Regions from separate parts of the Anoxybacillus andreesenii genome, predicted to be linked through region 1. Evidence: predicted binding sites of a transcription regulator. Region 1 holds the regulator's gene; each other region holds the start of a gene.
The links. The regulator Rex, encoded in region 1, represses fermentation and respiration genes when NADH is low (regulators of the CRP and FNR family bind a similar motif). The targets are predictions, from matches to a motif close to TTGTGAAATATTTCACAA.

Region 1 (5,250 bases):
CACTGTACCACCAGTTAAGATTGCAATATCCTCAAGCATTGCTTTACGACGGTCACCGAATCCAGGAGCTTTAACTGCTACTGCGTTGAATGTACCACGTAGTTTATTTAATACTAATGTTGCAAGAGCTTCCCCTTCAACATCTTCAGCAATCAATAATAATGGCTTGCCTTGTTGTACCACTTGCTCAAGTACTGGTAAAATTTCTTGGATGCTTCCAATTTTCTTATCCGTAATTAAGATATATGGATTCTCAAGAACTGCTTCCATTTTGTCAGAATCAGTCACCATGTAAGGAGATGCATAACCACGGTCAAATTGCATTCCTTCCACTACGTCTAGTTCTGTTGTGAAGCCTTTTGATTCTTCGATTGTGATAACACCGTCATTGCCTACACGCTCCATCGCTTCAGCAATTAACTGACCTACTTCATCATCAGCAGAAGAAATCGCAGCAACCTGTGCAATGGACTCTTTGCCTTCGATTGGCTTTGAAATCGCCTTAAGCTCTTCAACTGCAGTTGCAACAGCTTTTTCAATACCGCGGCGAATCACCATTGGGTTCGCACCAGCAGTTACGTTCTTTAAGCCTTCACGAATCATCGCTTGAGCAAGAACTGTAGCTGTAGTAGTTCCGTCCCCAGCCACATCATTTGTCTTGCTCGCAACTTCAGCAACAAGCTTCGCACCCATGTTCTCGAATGCGTCTTCTAATTCGATTTCCTTAGCGATGGTAACACCGTCGTTAGTGATTAGTGGAGAACCGAATTTTTTCTCAAGAACGACGTTGCGTCCTTTAGGTCCAAGGGTTACTTTAACTGCGTCTGCAAGAGCGTCTACTCCGCGAAGCATCGCGCGACGAGCGTCTTCACTGAATTTAATCTCTTTTGCCATATTGAAAACCTCCCTAAATGATCGTTTTATCTAATACTTACAAAAAAATCTAAATTAATATCTTAGGCGCCAACAATAGCTAAGATGTCATTTTCACGTAAAATTAAATACTCTGTTCCTTGGTACTTCACTTCTGTACCAGAGTACTTTGAGAAGATAATTCGATCGCCTACAGCAACTTCAAGAGCAACTCGCTCACCGTTGTCTAGAACACGACCTGTACCTACAGCTACTACTTTTCCTTCTTGAGGCTTCTCTTTCGCTGAGTCCGGTAAAACGATACCGCTTGCAGTTTTTTCTTCCGATTCAACTAACTCAATAACAATGCGATCTCCTAGTGGCTTTAACAAGTGAAACAACCTCCTCAAATAAAATATGTAATTTTTTATTAGCACTCGATACTCATGAGTGCTAACACATTTATTATATTAATGAATTCCTAAATTTTTTGCAAGTATCATGCGTAAAATTTTCCTTAATTTTTGTTGCTATCCTAACATCTTTTTTTGCACAACCTTTCAAAGTATATACAGAAGTTGAAAAATTATCCAGCCATACACTTTTTTATAATTTAAATTTGTATCTATCATCTTTTTACTAGTAGAATGGGTTATAGTGCATGTTGAGATAGTTATTAAAGGGGAATCACATTTTGAAAAAGGAATATTGGTATATATTAGTTGCTTACATGGGGATGCATCTTTCAAGCTTTGTGGGTGTGCCAGGTGTCACTTTTGCAGGCATATTATTGGGACACAGTTTGGAAGACATGGCCATATATTCAGTTGCGATTTGGATCGTTTTTAGCTTTGCTGTCACCTTGCTTATTGTGTTATTACTGTTGAAAAATGAATGGAAAAACCCCATACCCGATCGAAACGCTGCATCCGTGACTCAGTCAACGGTCTGGGCGATCTTAGGTGTGTTTCTTGCTTTATTTTCCCAGAGCCTAGCCGCAAATATTGAAACATGGCTGGGGATTGAATTGGGCTCGGAGAACACACAGCAAATTCTTTCACTTATTGAGTCTTTTCCTATTGTTGTATTAGTAAGTTCTGTTATTGGTCCCATTCTTGAAGAAATTGTCTTTCGAAAAATATTGTTCGGTTCACTTTATAAAAAGTTCAATTTTTTCATTGCGGCTTTGATCAGCTCCATTATTTTCGCCCTGGCGCATATGGAGCCTGAACACTTACTTTTGTATTCAGCAATGGGCTTTACCTTTGCCTTTCTTTATATCAAAACAAAACGAATCATTGTGCCAATCTGTGCACATGTCGCTATGAATACCTTTGTTGTACTCGTCCAATCCGTATATAAAGAAGACATAGAACGGATTTTCCGAGAAGCCGACAAGGTGCAAAGCTTCATTGGAGGTTTTTTCCTATGAGACAGTCTACCTTGTTTTCAGGAATTCTATATATTGTGTTTGGCTTATTTTTTACTTTTTTCGCCATCCAAAACCTGCAGCAAACTGGGGAATGGGGCTTTTTTACCTACCTGCTCATTCTCTTAGCCACCTTTGATATAGGAGGCGGTCTTCGCATGGTCTTCTTCCATTTTAAGCTTAAATCTATCCAGAAAAATAAGAAATGAGCCCTTCAAAAAGGCTCATTTCATTTCATTTTATTCCACTACTTCTTCCTCATCCACCGTATAATGCTTTAAGAAATAGACCAATGACTGCAATTCAACTGCAAGGTCAATATGATGGACTCGTGTTGTCGGAGGAACCGTTAGCCTTGCTGGTGTGAAATTAAGGATCCCTTTTACATCTACCTTTGCCAGCCTATCTGTAATCGACTGGGCGAACTGAGCAGGAACGGTTAAGATAGCGACCGTGATGTTCTCTTCTTTGATCACTTTTTCCATATCGTCCATGTGAAAAACAGTTATATCCCCGATGGTTGTGCCCACTTTATCTTCAGCTACATCGAAGGCAACAGCAATCTTTGTATTATTGTTTTTGAGGAAATTATAATTTAAGAAGGCCGTTCCAAGATTTCCAACCCCTATTAGGGCTACATTTGTTAACTCATCCTGATCAAGTGTCTTACGGAAAAAACTCAATAGGTAGTTCACATTGTACCCATAACCCTTTTTCCCTAATGCTCCAAAGTACGAAAAATCTCTACGAATCGTTGCAGAGTCTACCTTTACCGCTTCACTAAGCTCCGCAGATGATACCCTCTGCTTCCCTGATGAATGTAAATTCTTTAAGAACCGGTAGTATAACGGCAGCCTTTTTGCTGTTGCCTGAGGAATTTTCACTGTATCATTACTCATCCTATTTCCCCCACCCTATCATAAGTCTAGCTTATAAAATCTCATTCTCTCTTCTAAAATCACCGTTTTTTCCACCTGTTTTTTCAACGAGGTAGGTTTTTCCGATGACCATCCCTTTATCAACGGCCTTACACATATCGTAAACCGTCAAGGCGCAGACCGACGCAGCCGTTAGCGCTTCCATTTCTACTCCTGTATTTCCCTTTGTTTTGACTGAGGCCAAAATGATGAGACGATAATTTTCATTCTCTCGCTCCCATCTGAAGGTAATGTTCACACCTGTTAGCGGAATCGGATGGCACATTGGAATAATATCTGCAGTCTTTTTGCAGGCCATAATTCCCGCCACCTGTGCGACGGCTAGGACATCCCCTTTTTTAATTGTATTGTTGGTTATTTGGTCATATATCTCTTTATTTACCGTAATACTTGAGCTAGCAATTGCGGTCCTAACCGTTTCCTTTTTATCACTAACGTCGACCATTTTGGCTCTGCCTTCTTCGTTAAAATGAGTAAATTCAGCCATATTCTATACACCTCACTTCAAACTATACACTATTTTGACAGATTTGTGAAAACATTGTTATGACTTTCACAAAAGATTTTTAAATACCGCCCATAACCTTCTTTTATTGCCGTTCCCATTTTTGTACGTTACACTATTGCTAGAAATACTGAGGTGAAAACGATGATCTTATTGCAGGTAAATCAATTATCAAAATCATATGGGGCTGATCCCATTTTAACGAATATCAAGCTGGAAGTGCAAACTCGTGACCGCATTGCCCTCGTTGGACGAAACGGTGCAGGTAAATCCACCCTTCTCAAAATAATAGCAGGACAGCTTTCCTATGAATCAGGGGAAATCATTAAACCAAAGGATGTGGAAATCGGCTACTTAGCACAGAATACGGGCTTAGATTCGGATTGCTCCATTTGGGAGGAAATGCTGACTGTCTTTGAGGACCTACAAGAACAGGAAAAACAATTGCGCCAATTAGAAGAAAAAATGGCTAACCCATCCGTCTATACTAACCCTTCAGAATACGAGCGCATCCTCAAGGACTACGATATTCTTCAGGTTACCTTTAAAGAAAATGGTGGCTATCAATATGAATCAGATATCCGTTCTGTATTACATGGACTTAAGTTTCACACCTTTGACTACTCAACCAAAATCTCAAGCCTAAGCGGTGGGCAGAAGACTAGGTTAGCCCTTGGGAAGCTGTTGCTCAAGAAGCCTGATATTTTAATCTTGGACGAGCCGACAAACCACCTGGATATTGAAACATTGTCCTGGCTCGAAGGCTATTTGCAAGGCTATGAGGGCGCCATTTTGATTGTCTCTCATGACCGCTATTTTCTAGATAAGGTGGTCAACCAAGTATATGAAATCTCAAGGCTTCATATAACGAAATATCTCGGGAATTACAGTGCTTATTTAGATCAAAAGGCAGCAAATTATGATCGGGAAATGAAACAGTATGAAAGGCAGCAGGAGGAGATAGCCAAGCTCCAGGATTTTATCCAACGAAATTTGGCGAGAGCTTCGACGACGAAACGAGCGCAAAGCAGAAGAAAACAGCTGGATAAAATGCAAATTATGGACAGGCCACTTGGAGATGAGAAATCAGCCTCCTTTGGTTTTGAAATTGAGCGGCAAAGTGGGAATGACGTTCTCATGGTAGATTCCTTGTCCGTTGGCTATGATGGGGATACGGTCAGTACAGACCTTACCTTTCGACTTACTAGAGGAGATAGTATCGCTCTCGTGGGTCCAAATGGAATTGGGAAATCTACCTTATTAAAGACGATTATTGGACGAATCCCCAAAATTAACGGTAATATCCGCTTTGGCTCCCATGTCACAGTCGGCTATTATGACCAGGAACAGGCAGAACTGACCTCCAACAAAAGAGTATTAAATGAGCTATGGGATGACTACCCACTAATGAATGAAAAGGATATTCGCACCGTACTCGGCAACTTTTTATTCTCTGGAGATGATGTTCTCAAAACGGTTTCTTCCTTAAGTGGTGGTGAAAAAGCACGACTGGCTTTAGCCAAACT
Region 2 (5,250 bases), on a different contig from region 1:
TGCCATAAATCCAATCGCATAGTGACCGGTTAAATTGAAGAGGAAAGTAAGAATTAACGGTGGGAAAAATCCACCTAATCCCCCCATTGCGGAAACAATCCCATTCACAATTCCAGCCTGCTTTGAAAAATACATCGGCAATAATTTGAACACAGCTCCATTTCCAAGCCCCGCAAAGAGAGCAATCGTTAAACATCCTACGGAATACCAAGTTAACGATGGGTTGAACGCAAGCAAAATGCCTGACAAGGTTAAACCAGCAAAGACAAGGATAAGAATTTTGAACGTATTAAACTTGTCACTCAACCATCCACCAATTGGGCGAAAAAGAGTGGCTATCCCAATAAATCCTGCTGTTCTCATACCAGCATCTATTTTTTCTAATCCAAAATTCGCTACAAGGAAATTTGGTAAATAAACCGTAAATGCGACAAAAGAGCCAAAGGTAACAAAATAGAATAAGCTTAAGAACCATAGTTTTTCATTCTTGTAGACACTTTTGATTTGATCCTTTAATGAAGTTACGACCTTTGGTTCGTTCTTATCCCCAAGTAAGAAGTTTAGTAGCGCAACAACAAATACTAGAATTAAATAGAGCTGAACAGTAGTTTGCCAGCCAACCTGTGTGGCAATAACCGGTGCAGCAAAGGTTGTTATCGCCGTACCAATGTTTCCTGAACCATAAATCCCGTTAATGAAACCATGACGTTCCTTTGGATAATACTTTGGCAGCGAGGTAACCCCAACGGAAAATACCGCACCGCTGATCCCTAAGAATAATCCGCCAATGAGTAGGTCCGTAAGAGAGTTGGCCTTACTGATGTAAAAAATCGGAAACAACAATAAGAGAAAACTGATCGCAAAGAGCTTTCTAGCACCATATCGATTGGTCCAATAACCAATCGGGATTCGGAGTAACGACCCAAGTACAACAGGTGTAGCTGTTACTAATGTTAATTGATTGGCACTCAAATTGATCTCCTCTTTGATGAAAGGCATCAATGAGGATAAGATCACCCAAACCATAAATCCAGAAATCAATGTAAATGTCTGTAGTGGTAATTGTACTTTTTTAAGTTTCATAGCCCTATCTCCTTTCAAACAACCATAGAAGTACTATCGATTTGTTACCATCATCGTAAAAAATCGATGGGCCTTCTGGGTGTGAAGTACTTCACATTTTTACCATGTTCATAAACATTTCATATTTCCATATTTCATCTATAAAGTGCTAAAATAATATATGTTAGAATAAAAGAATACGAAAAAATGTCAGGTGGGGATAAAATGCCTAACACGCTGAAACCTACAAAATCAATTGAGATAAAAGAATTACTTCATATTGCGGATAGAATCATTCAAGTGGAAAAAGGACAATATTTGTTCCAAGAAGGTCAGGATGCTGGCGAGCTGTATTTAGTCATTTCGGGGAAAATTCAAATAAGTAAAATCACCGCAGATGGCCGCGAGCTTTCCTTAAGAATCTGCAGCGAAAATGACATTTGTGGAGAATTAACCTTGTTCACGAATTCACCTAAATACCTTCTTAGTGCATTGATGCTTGAGGATGGAGAAATCGCGGTAATAAAAAAAGAAATGATCGAAGAGAAAATTTTTCAAGATAGTGCCCTCGGCTTTGAGTTTATCAAATGGATGAGTGACCACTTTAGAAAAACACAAATGAAGTTCCGTGATCTCGTTCTTTACGGTAAAAAAGGAGCTCTCTACTCTACCTTAATTCGGATGACAAATAGCTATGGGGTTGAGCAGGAGGATGGTATTTTAATTGATCTTCCCTTAACCAATCAGGAGCTTGGCAATTTCTGTGGAACAACACGGGAAAGTACGAATCATTTATTGAATGAACTCAAACGAAAAGGCGTTATCTCAATAGAGAAAAAGAAAATTACGATTCATGACCTCCAGTATATTAAAAAAGAAATTGATTGTGAAAATTGTCCCGCTGTTTTTTGTAGTATTGAATAACGTTCTTTTCACCAATTGCGATTAACCATAATCCAGCAACATAGCTTGAATAATGGATAGGATTAAGCTGACTCTCGAGTCAGCTTTTTTTAATTCTACGAGTCCTTTTGCCAACCACCTCTACTCCCTTTCCCGTCAACCCCGGATGTGACAAATATGTGTCAGACCCCAAAATGTGAAGTACTTTACAGCTTCTATTGTTTACGCATTGTTAAAGTAAGTTTAGTCAGGCATTCCAAATAACAGTCAAAACAAAATAAGGAGTGATTTTCCATGAAAAAGAAACGATCACCTTTACAAAATCGTTTAAAATACTTAACTCCAGTTGAAAAACAATCCAATAACCATAGCCAAACAACCTATGAAAATCGTGATTGGGAGCAAGCGTACCGCCAGAGATGGCAGCATGACAAGGTTGTACGTTCTACCCACGGCGTTAACTGTACAGGTTCATGCAGCTGGGATATTTACGTAAAGGACGGCATTGTCACCTGGGAAGGTCAAAAGCTTGACTACCCATCAACAGGTCCAGATATGCCAGATTTTGAACCACGTGGTTGCCCCCGTGGTGCGAGCTTTTCTTGGTATCTTTACAGCCCGCTGCGTGTTAAATACCCATACATCCGTGGCGTTCTTTTAGACATGTGGCGTGAGGCTTTAAAGGTAAATTCAAATCCTTTAGAAGCATGGAAGAGCATTGTTGAAAATCCTGAAAAGGCAAAGACATACAAGCAAGCAAGAGGAAAAGGCGGATTGGTGCGAGCAGAATGGCATGAAGTATTAAAGCTTATTTCGGCATCCCTACTTTACACCATCATCAAATATGGCCCAGATCGAAATGTCGGGTTCACACCGATTCCAGCGATGTCGATGATTAGCTACGCATCAGGCTCTCGCTTCATGTCTCTAATGGGCGGACCAATGCTAAGCTTCTATGATTGGTATGCGGACCTCCCTCCTGCCTCCCCACAAATTTGGGGCGATCAAACGGACGTGCCTGAAAGCAGTGACTGGTATAATTCCGGCTACATCATGACATGGGGTTCAAACGTTCCGCAAACACGGACACCTGATGCCCATTTCCTTGCAGAAGTTCGCTATCGTGGGACAAAGGTTGTTTCAGTCAGCCCTGATTACGCGGAGTCCACCAAGTTTTCTGATGATTGGATGAAGGTCAAGCAAGGAACGGATGGGGCCGTTGCCATGGCGATGGGCCATGTCATTTTGAAAGAATTCTATGTAGAGAATCAGCATGACTACTTTATCAGCTATGCGAAGCAATATACTGATTTCCCATTTGTTGTGACCTTGAAAAAAGACGGGGAGCAGTTCATTCCTGATCGCTTCCTAAATGCTGCCGACCTTGGTAAAGCAACTGAAAACGGTGAGTTTAAGCCTGTCCTTTTCAACAATCTGAACGGCAAATTGGTGATTCCTCATGGAACGATGGGCGCTCGCTGGGAAGACAAAGCAAAATGGAATCTTAAAATGATCGACGAAGAAACCGAAGAAAAAATCGATCCAAGATTGTCTTTCGAAGGAATCGAAGAAGAAATCGCAACTGTGAAGCTTCCTTATTTTTCCCATGAAGGCAATCAAATTCTTTATCGAAACGTCCCAATGAAAAAAGTAGAGGTAAATGGAGAGGTCTTCTATACAACAACCGTCTACGACCTTACACTTGCAAACTATGGGGTTGACCGTGGACTTGGTGGAACTTCGATGAACGATTCGATTTTCACACCTGAATGGCAGGAAAAAATTACTGGTGTTAAACCAGAACTAGTCACACAAATTGCTCGAGAGTTTGCCCAAAATGCCCTTGATACAAATGGTCGCTCCATGATCATCGTCGGTGCGGGAATCAATCACTGGTTCAATGCCGATACGATTTATCGCGCCGTCTTAAATCTTGTTCTATTTGTCGGTGCACAAGGTGTGAATGGTGGTGGCTGGGCTCACTATGTTGGTCAAGAGAAGCTCCGACCTGTTGAGGGCTGGCAAACGATTGCAACAGCAAAAGACTGGTCAGGTCCAGCTAAGCTTCAAAACGGAACGTCATTTTTCTATTTTTCAACAGACCAGTGGCGTTATGAAGAGCATCCAGTAAGTGATCATATTTCACCATTGTATGACAAAGCCCGCTACGATCATTATGCCGATTATAACGTTATGGCAGCAAGACTTGGCTGGCTTCCTTCTTACCCTACATTTGATCAAAACACCATTGACCTCTACAAAGAGGCTGAACAAGCTGGGGCTAATACACCTGAGGAAGTCGGAAAATATGTAGCAGCAAAACTAAAAGACCGCAAATTACAGTTCGCGATAGAAGATCCGGATAATCCTGTAAACTTCCCTAGAAATCTATTTGTTTGGCGTTCAAACCTTATTTCTAGTTCTGGAAAAGGACATGAATATTTCTTAAAGCATTTACTAGGAGCACAAAGCGGAGTATTAAATGATGATGATGACAGCCTGCGCCCTGAAGAAATTAAGTGGCATGACAAGGCGGCTGAAGGAAAACTCGATTTACTCATTGATCTTGATTTCCGTATGGCAGGTACAGGACTATATTCAGACATTATTTTACCGGCAGCAACCTGGTATGAAAAACATGATTTGAACAGTACGGATATGCATCCATTTATCCATCCATTTAATCCAGCTGTTTCAACACCATGGGAATCACGTTCAGACTGGGAGATTTTCAAATCAATTGCCAAAAACGTATCAGAAATGGCTGCTGAACTAGAAATGGAACCACTAAAAGAGGTTGTAGCTACACCATTGCTCCATGATACACCGCAGGAGCTAGCACAGCCGCTTGGAATCGTGAAGGACTGGAGTAAAGGCGAATGCGAGCCGATTCCTGGGAAAACGATGCCACAGATCCATGTCGTTGAGAGGGATTACAAGCTTATTTATGACAAAATGATCACTTTAGGACCAAATGTCAAGAACGCTCCATATGGAATAAAGGGAATTACATGGTCCGCAGAAGAAGAATATGAAAAATTGAAGAAGGTTCTTGGAACTCACCAAGGTGGAATCGGTGATGGCTGTCCTAGCATTGAAACGGCCAAAAGTGCATGTGAAGCAGTACTAACTCTTTCTTCTACTTCAAACGGAAGAATGGCGGTTAAAGCATGGGAAGCACTTGAGAAGAAAACAGATCTTGAACTAGTCGACTTAGCTGCTGAACGGGAAGAAGAATGTTTTACATTTGCCCAAATTACAGCTCAGCCAAAAACGGTGATCACC
Region 3 (5,250 bases), on a different contig from region 1:
TCTTTTTTGGCATGGAATGAAGGATCCTGTCGTTCCCTTTGCCTTTTCCCACAAGTTTTATGAAAGCATTCAGCCTTTATATGAAAAGGAACCTGAAAAAATCAAATTTATCGCAGATGAGAAAGCCGATCACAAAGTGAGCAGGGAGGGCGTATTGCAGCTAGTCGATTGGTTTGAGAAGTATCTAGGATAGGTATGATGCAAGTCACTATCCTTAAAATGAATTAGTCATACAATGATGGTATTATTTGAAATCAATACAATGATTATCTAATATAGATGATATAGATGGATAAGGAGTGAATAGAATGGATCAAGAATTAAAAGACAGCATTATGGGCGCACTGGAGCTTGTAGTCGATCCAGAGCTAGGAATAGATATCGTGAACCTGGGTTTAGTATATGATCTAGAAATGGATGAAGAAGGAAAGGTCACTGTAGAGATGACGCTAACTTCAATGGGATGTCCTTTGGCTGGCACTATCGTTGAACAGGTCAAAGCTGCATTAGCTGAGATTCCAGAGGTAAAGAGCACAGATGTGAACATTGTTTGGAATCCGCCATGGAGTAAGGATAGAATGTCACGTTATGCAAAAATTGCACTCGGGATCCGCTAAGGAGGAAAGTTATGAACAATAAAGTGATCCTCGTTAGCTCAAACCAACTCGGAAAGGGCCCTGAAGAGCTAGGAGAAGGGATTTTAGAAACCTTTTTCACCCTTCTTAAGCAAAGGGAAGACCTTCCGGCAGCAATATTTTTTATGAATAGCGGAGTACTTACGCTTACAAAGGATTCGTTAGCTTCCGTTCATTTAATGGAGCTTGAGGAGAAGGGCGTTGAGGTGTTAGCCTGCAAAACCTGTGTCGATTTCTTCGATGTGGAAAACAAATTGACCGCAGGAAAAATCAGCAGCATGGCCCAATTTATCGATTTAGCAGCAAAATATGAAGTCATCACATTATGTTAAGCTTTAAAAGCGGGGGAAACCCTGCTTTTTTTGTGGGTTTTTCACGATTCCGTGAAAATTCTTTCCGATTTTGTGAGATATTTCACTTTGTCCTGGCAAAAGAACCTCTATAATACGGATATTGAAACTTATACATTCATGAGAATACGGACCTACAAATAAAAGTATCCTTTGTGAAATATCCTTGGGAGGCGAAGTTAATGGTATTTAGCAGAGATTTTAATAAAGACCCTTTTATCGTAATTTGGGAGCTTACAAGGGCCTGCCAACTAAAATGCTTACACTGTCGTGCTGAGGCACAATATAAACGTGACCCCAGAGAATTGACCTTTGAAGAGGGTAAAAAGCTAATTGATCAAATTTATGAAATGAATAATCCAATGCTGGTGTTTACAGGTGGAGACCCACTTATGCGACCTGATGTGTTTGATATTGCCGAATATGCAGTGAAGAAGGGTGTCAGAGTATCAATGACCCCAAGTGCAACTCCAAATGTGACAAAGGAAGCAATTGAGAAGGCAAAGGAAGTCGGACTATCCCGCTGGGCATTCAGCTTAGATGGACATAATGCGGAAATTCACGATCATTTTCGTGGAACAGCTGGTTCCTTTGATTTGACGATGGAAAGAATTAAATATTTGCATGAGCTTGAGATTCCAATCCAAATTAATACGGTTATTTCTCGCTATAATGTGGATTATTTAGAGGAAATGGCCAAGCTTGTGGAAGATTTGGAATGCGTGTTATGGAGTGTCTTTTTCCTTGTTCCGACGGGCCGTGGACAGGAAAGCGATATGATCTCACCGGTTGAGCATGAAAAAGTATTCCGCTGGCTTCATGATTTAAGCAAGCGCGTGAAATTTGATATTAAGACAACTGCTGCCCAGCATTATCGCCGTGTATTTATCCAACAGAAGATGAGAGAAGCGAAGGGGCAGGTTGATGAGATTCGCTATTTAGATGCGCTTACAGAGCAAGGATTAACAGGCTCCATTGATGGTCTGGGGAGAGCTCCTAAAGGAGTCAACGATGGCAATGGCTTTGTCTTTATCTCACATATCGGCGACGTCTATCCAAGTGGATTACTTCCAATAAAGGCGGGCAATGTTCGTGAACAGCCTTTGGCAGAAATTTACCGGGAATCACCCATCTTCAAGGATTTACGTAATCCAGACAAGTACAAGGGAAAATGCGGTGTTTGTGAGTTTAGATATGTTTGTGGAGGTTCACGCTCTCGTGCCTATGCAATGACCGGAGATTATTTAGAAAGTGAACCATTCTGTGTTTACATCCCAAAAGCATTAAGACAAAAAGAACAAAAAAAAAAAAAAGGCCTAAATAAATGGAGTGCTTCTATTGGAGCACTCCATTATATGTTCTATTAAGCGCCTTAACGATTTGCGCTCGCAAATCTTTCGAAACAAACAAGACCCGTTCACGAACGAGAAGTCAACACGGTACGTCACTATTCAATATTGCAATAGACGGCTGGACAGTTTTCACAACCGATTTCATCCTTTAAGTATTGTAAATCATGGATAATGATTCTGCCCCTTTGAGTGGAGATGATGCCTTCTCTTTTAAGCTCATTCAAAAGTCGGTTTGTGCTTTCACGAGACGTACCGCAAAAGTTAGCTAGCTCCTGATTCGTTAACGGCAAATCAATTAGAATGCCATCTTTCTTTTGAACCCCATAGCTATTTGACATCCGGATAAGGGTTGAAAGCAGGGCACCTTTCTTTCCGTTCAGTACAAGATCGCGGAATTTTGTTTGGGTTTTGCGAAAATGATCGCTCATCCATTTCATAAATTCAAAGGCTAAAGCGCTATTATGAAAAATTTCGTTTTCAATGGCATCCTTTTTTACTGCTGCAATTTCTGCATCTTCGAGAACGATCGCACTTAGCAAGTATTTAGGTGAGCTTGTAAAAAGGGTTAATTCTCCACAAATATCATTTTCCCCACAGATACGCAGAGATAACTCTCTTCCGTCCGCAGTTATCTTACTGATTTGAACCTTTCCAGAAAGGATGATATAAAGCTCATTTGCCTCCATCCCCTCCTGAAACAAAAAGGTATTTTTTTTAACTTTAAAATGTCTATCCGAAAGGGAAAGTAATTCCTTTATTTCAACTGATTGGGTTTCTTTTAATTGTCTAGGCATCTGAATCGCCCCTTTGTCATCAAAATGAATATAACTATGCCTAAGAATGCATGATTGAAGTAATGCTGTCAATAACTTTGGGTATCATTTAACAATATGTTCATGTTTTAAATAAGGAAAACGGACAAAAAATAATGGATTGAATATTCTGAATAATATATACTAAATCAATAGAACGTGTTAAAATAGTAATTAATAACAAGAACGTGACAAGTTCATGACAATTACTTCATTTTGTAACTGTTGTCATGGGATTTATGATGTAATAGCAATAGACTCTTTTTTCAAATATCCCTCCAAACCAACGGATAAGAGGGAAGGATAAATTTTCATTAAGTGAGATAGTTAACAGTAATCGATTTCTTGTGTTGCTAATATACTAATAAGAATACTCTATAATTGGAGTTGAAATAGATGGGAAAAATATTTGTTAAAGATAAATTAAATCGCCCACTTCGCGATTTGCGAATTTCTGTCATTGATCGATGTAATTTTCGCTGTCAATACTGTATGCCAGCTGAAATATATGGCCCTGATTTCGCTTTTTTACCCAAAAGTGAATTGTTATCCTATGAGGAAATTGAAAGGGTTGCGAAAATTTTTGTCGAGCTCGGTGTCGAAAAAATTCGGCTAACAGGAGGAGAGCCATTATTAAGGAAGGATCTCCCATACCTTGTGGAATTGCTTTCACAAATTGATCAATTAAAGGATATCGGTTTGACGACGAATGGTGTTTTGCTTCCGAAATATGCAAGAGACTTAAAGAAGGCAGGCCTTAAACGGGTCAATGTTAGTCTTGACAGCTTGAAGGATGAATTATTCGGCCAAATTAATGGGCGAAATGTAGGTGTTGGTCCTGTCCTTAAAGGGATTAAAGCTGCACAGGAGGCAGGTCTAGGAGTAAAAATCAATATGGTTGTTAAGAAGGGCTTAAACGATACAGAGATTATCCCGATGGCTGAATATTGTAAGGAAAATGGCTTACAGCTACGTTATATTGAATATATGGATGTTGGAAGCTCAAACGGCTGGAAAATGGATGATGTCGTCACGAAAAAAGAAATTTATACTCGATTAAGTGAACACTATGATTTAGAGCCTGTTGATCCCGATTATTTTGGTGAGGTTGCCAAGCGATATCGCTATAAAGGTACGAATATTGATGTCGGCTTTATCACTTCAGTGTCAGAATCCTTCTGTTCTAGTTGTACGCGTTCAAGGTTGTCAGCAGATGGAAAAATTTACACATGCCTGTTTAATGGAAATGGGCATGACATCCGAGATTTCATGCGAACAGGCGTGAGCGATCAACAAATTGCTGATCGGATTTGTGAAATTTGGGGCGGCAGAAAAGATCGCTATTCAGATGAAAGAACGGCTGAAACGGTTGCCAATCGTAAGAAAATTGAAATGTCCTATATTGGCGGGTAAGGCCTTTCTCCATCAATTAGAAGTGGAAAGAAATCTCTCTCATGGCTTTGAAAAAAGCGAGTGAGAGAGTTTTTTTTTGTCCATCAAATTCTCTATGAAAAGCCCATTCTTTGTTAAAAAGTTTCACAATTTAATAGAAAAAAGGAAAAGAAACTGTGACTTCACTCACGTATAATAGAAAATAGGCTTGATATATTCGAGGAAAAGAATGGGAGATGGCATATGTTTAAGAACAAAATGGTAGAAAAGCTATTAGAGGAAAATAGAGCTCTCACAGGGGAGCTAGATAAGATAAAGAAAGAAATGAACCATCGAGAGCAGGACTTGACTCGATTTATGAATGATTTCCAGGAGGAACTGCTTACAACGATTAAACAGCATGAAGCTGTAAATGAGCAGCATGGATTGCTTGGGGGATTGGTTGAAAAAATCAAAGGACATTTTGAAATCGCCAGCGACTTAATCCATCAATCTAATCAATGCGCCAACCTATTAAATGAAACTGGCGAAGCGCTGCATGAATCTGCGAATATTTTGAAGGAAAAGGGAGTAGAAGGACAAGAGACAGTCAAGAATTTAGAAGCTCTTATGCGGGACTTAGGCACAGAAATTAAGACCAATATGGACTCGATTATGACGGTCGGTGACCGATCAAGGGAAATCGATGATATCGTCTTCCTAATTAAAG

Region 2: a site for Rex is predicted at 2,160-2,177, ahead of J2S07_RS01645 (nitrate reductase subunit alpha). Genes of this name have one in related genera too.
Region 3: a site for Rex is predicted at 1,038-1,055, ahead of J2S07_RS00800 (TIGR04053 family radical SAM/SPASM domain-containing protein). Genes of this name have one in related genera too.

Annotation. Positions count from the first base shown of each region.
Region 1 covers NZ_JAUSTU010000036.1:3,899-9,148, reverse strand. The annotation lists gene groL (chaperonin GroEL) at 1-894, opposite strand, end outside; gene groES (co-chaperone GroES) at 957-1,244, opposite strand; gene J2S07_RS20015 (CPBP family intramembrane glutamic endopeptidase) at 1,547-2,284, shown strand; gene J2S07_RS20010 (YdiK family protein) at 2,281-2,490, shown strand; gene J2S07_RS20005 (redox-sensing transcriptional repressor Rex) at 2,521-3,180, opposite strand; gene moaC (cyclic pyranopterin monophosphate synthase MoaC) at 3,212-3,706, opposite strand; gene J2S07_RS19995 (ABC-F family ATP-binding cassette domain-containing protein) at 3,869-5,250, shown strand, end outside.
Region 2 covers NZ_JAUSTU010000001.1:324,386-329,635, reverse strand. The annotation lists gene J2S07_RS01655 (nitrate/nitrite transporter) at 1-1,083, opposite strand, end outside; gene J2S07_RS01650 (Crp/Fnr family transcriptional regulator) at 1,288-1,986, shown strand; gene J2S07_RS01645 (nitrate reductase subunit alpha) at 2,260-5,250, shown strand, end outside.
Region 3 covers NZ_JAUSTU010000001.1:159,806-165,055, forward strand. The annotation lists gene J2S07_RS00785 (alpha/beta fold hydrolase) at 1-193, shown strand, start outside; gene J2S07_RS00790 (metal-sulfur cluster assembly factor) at 309-617, shown strand; gene J2S07_RS00795 (DsrE family protein) at 629-967, shown strand; gene J2S07_RS00800 (TIGR04053 family radical SAM/SPASM domain-containing protein) at 1,168-2,352, shown strand; gene J2S07_RS00805 (Crp/Fnr family transcriptional regulator) at 2,433-3,131, opposite strand; gene moaA (GTP 3',8-cyclase MoaA) at 3,546-4,562, shown strand; gene J2S07_RS21880 (methyl-accepting chemotaxis protein) at 5,151-5,250, shown strand, end outside.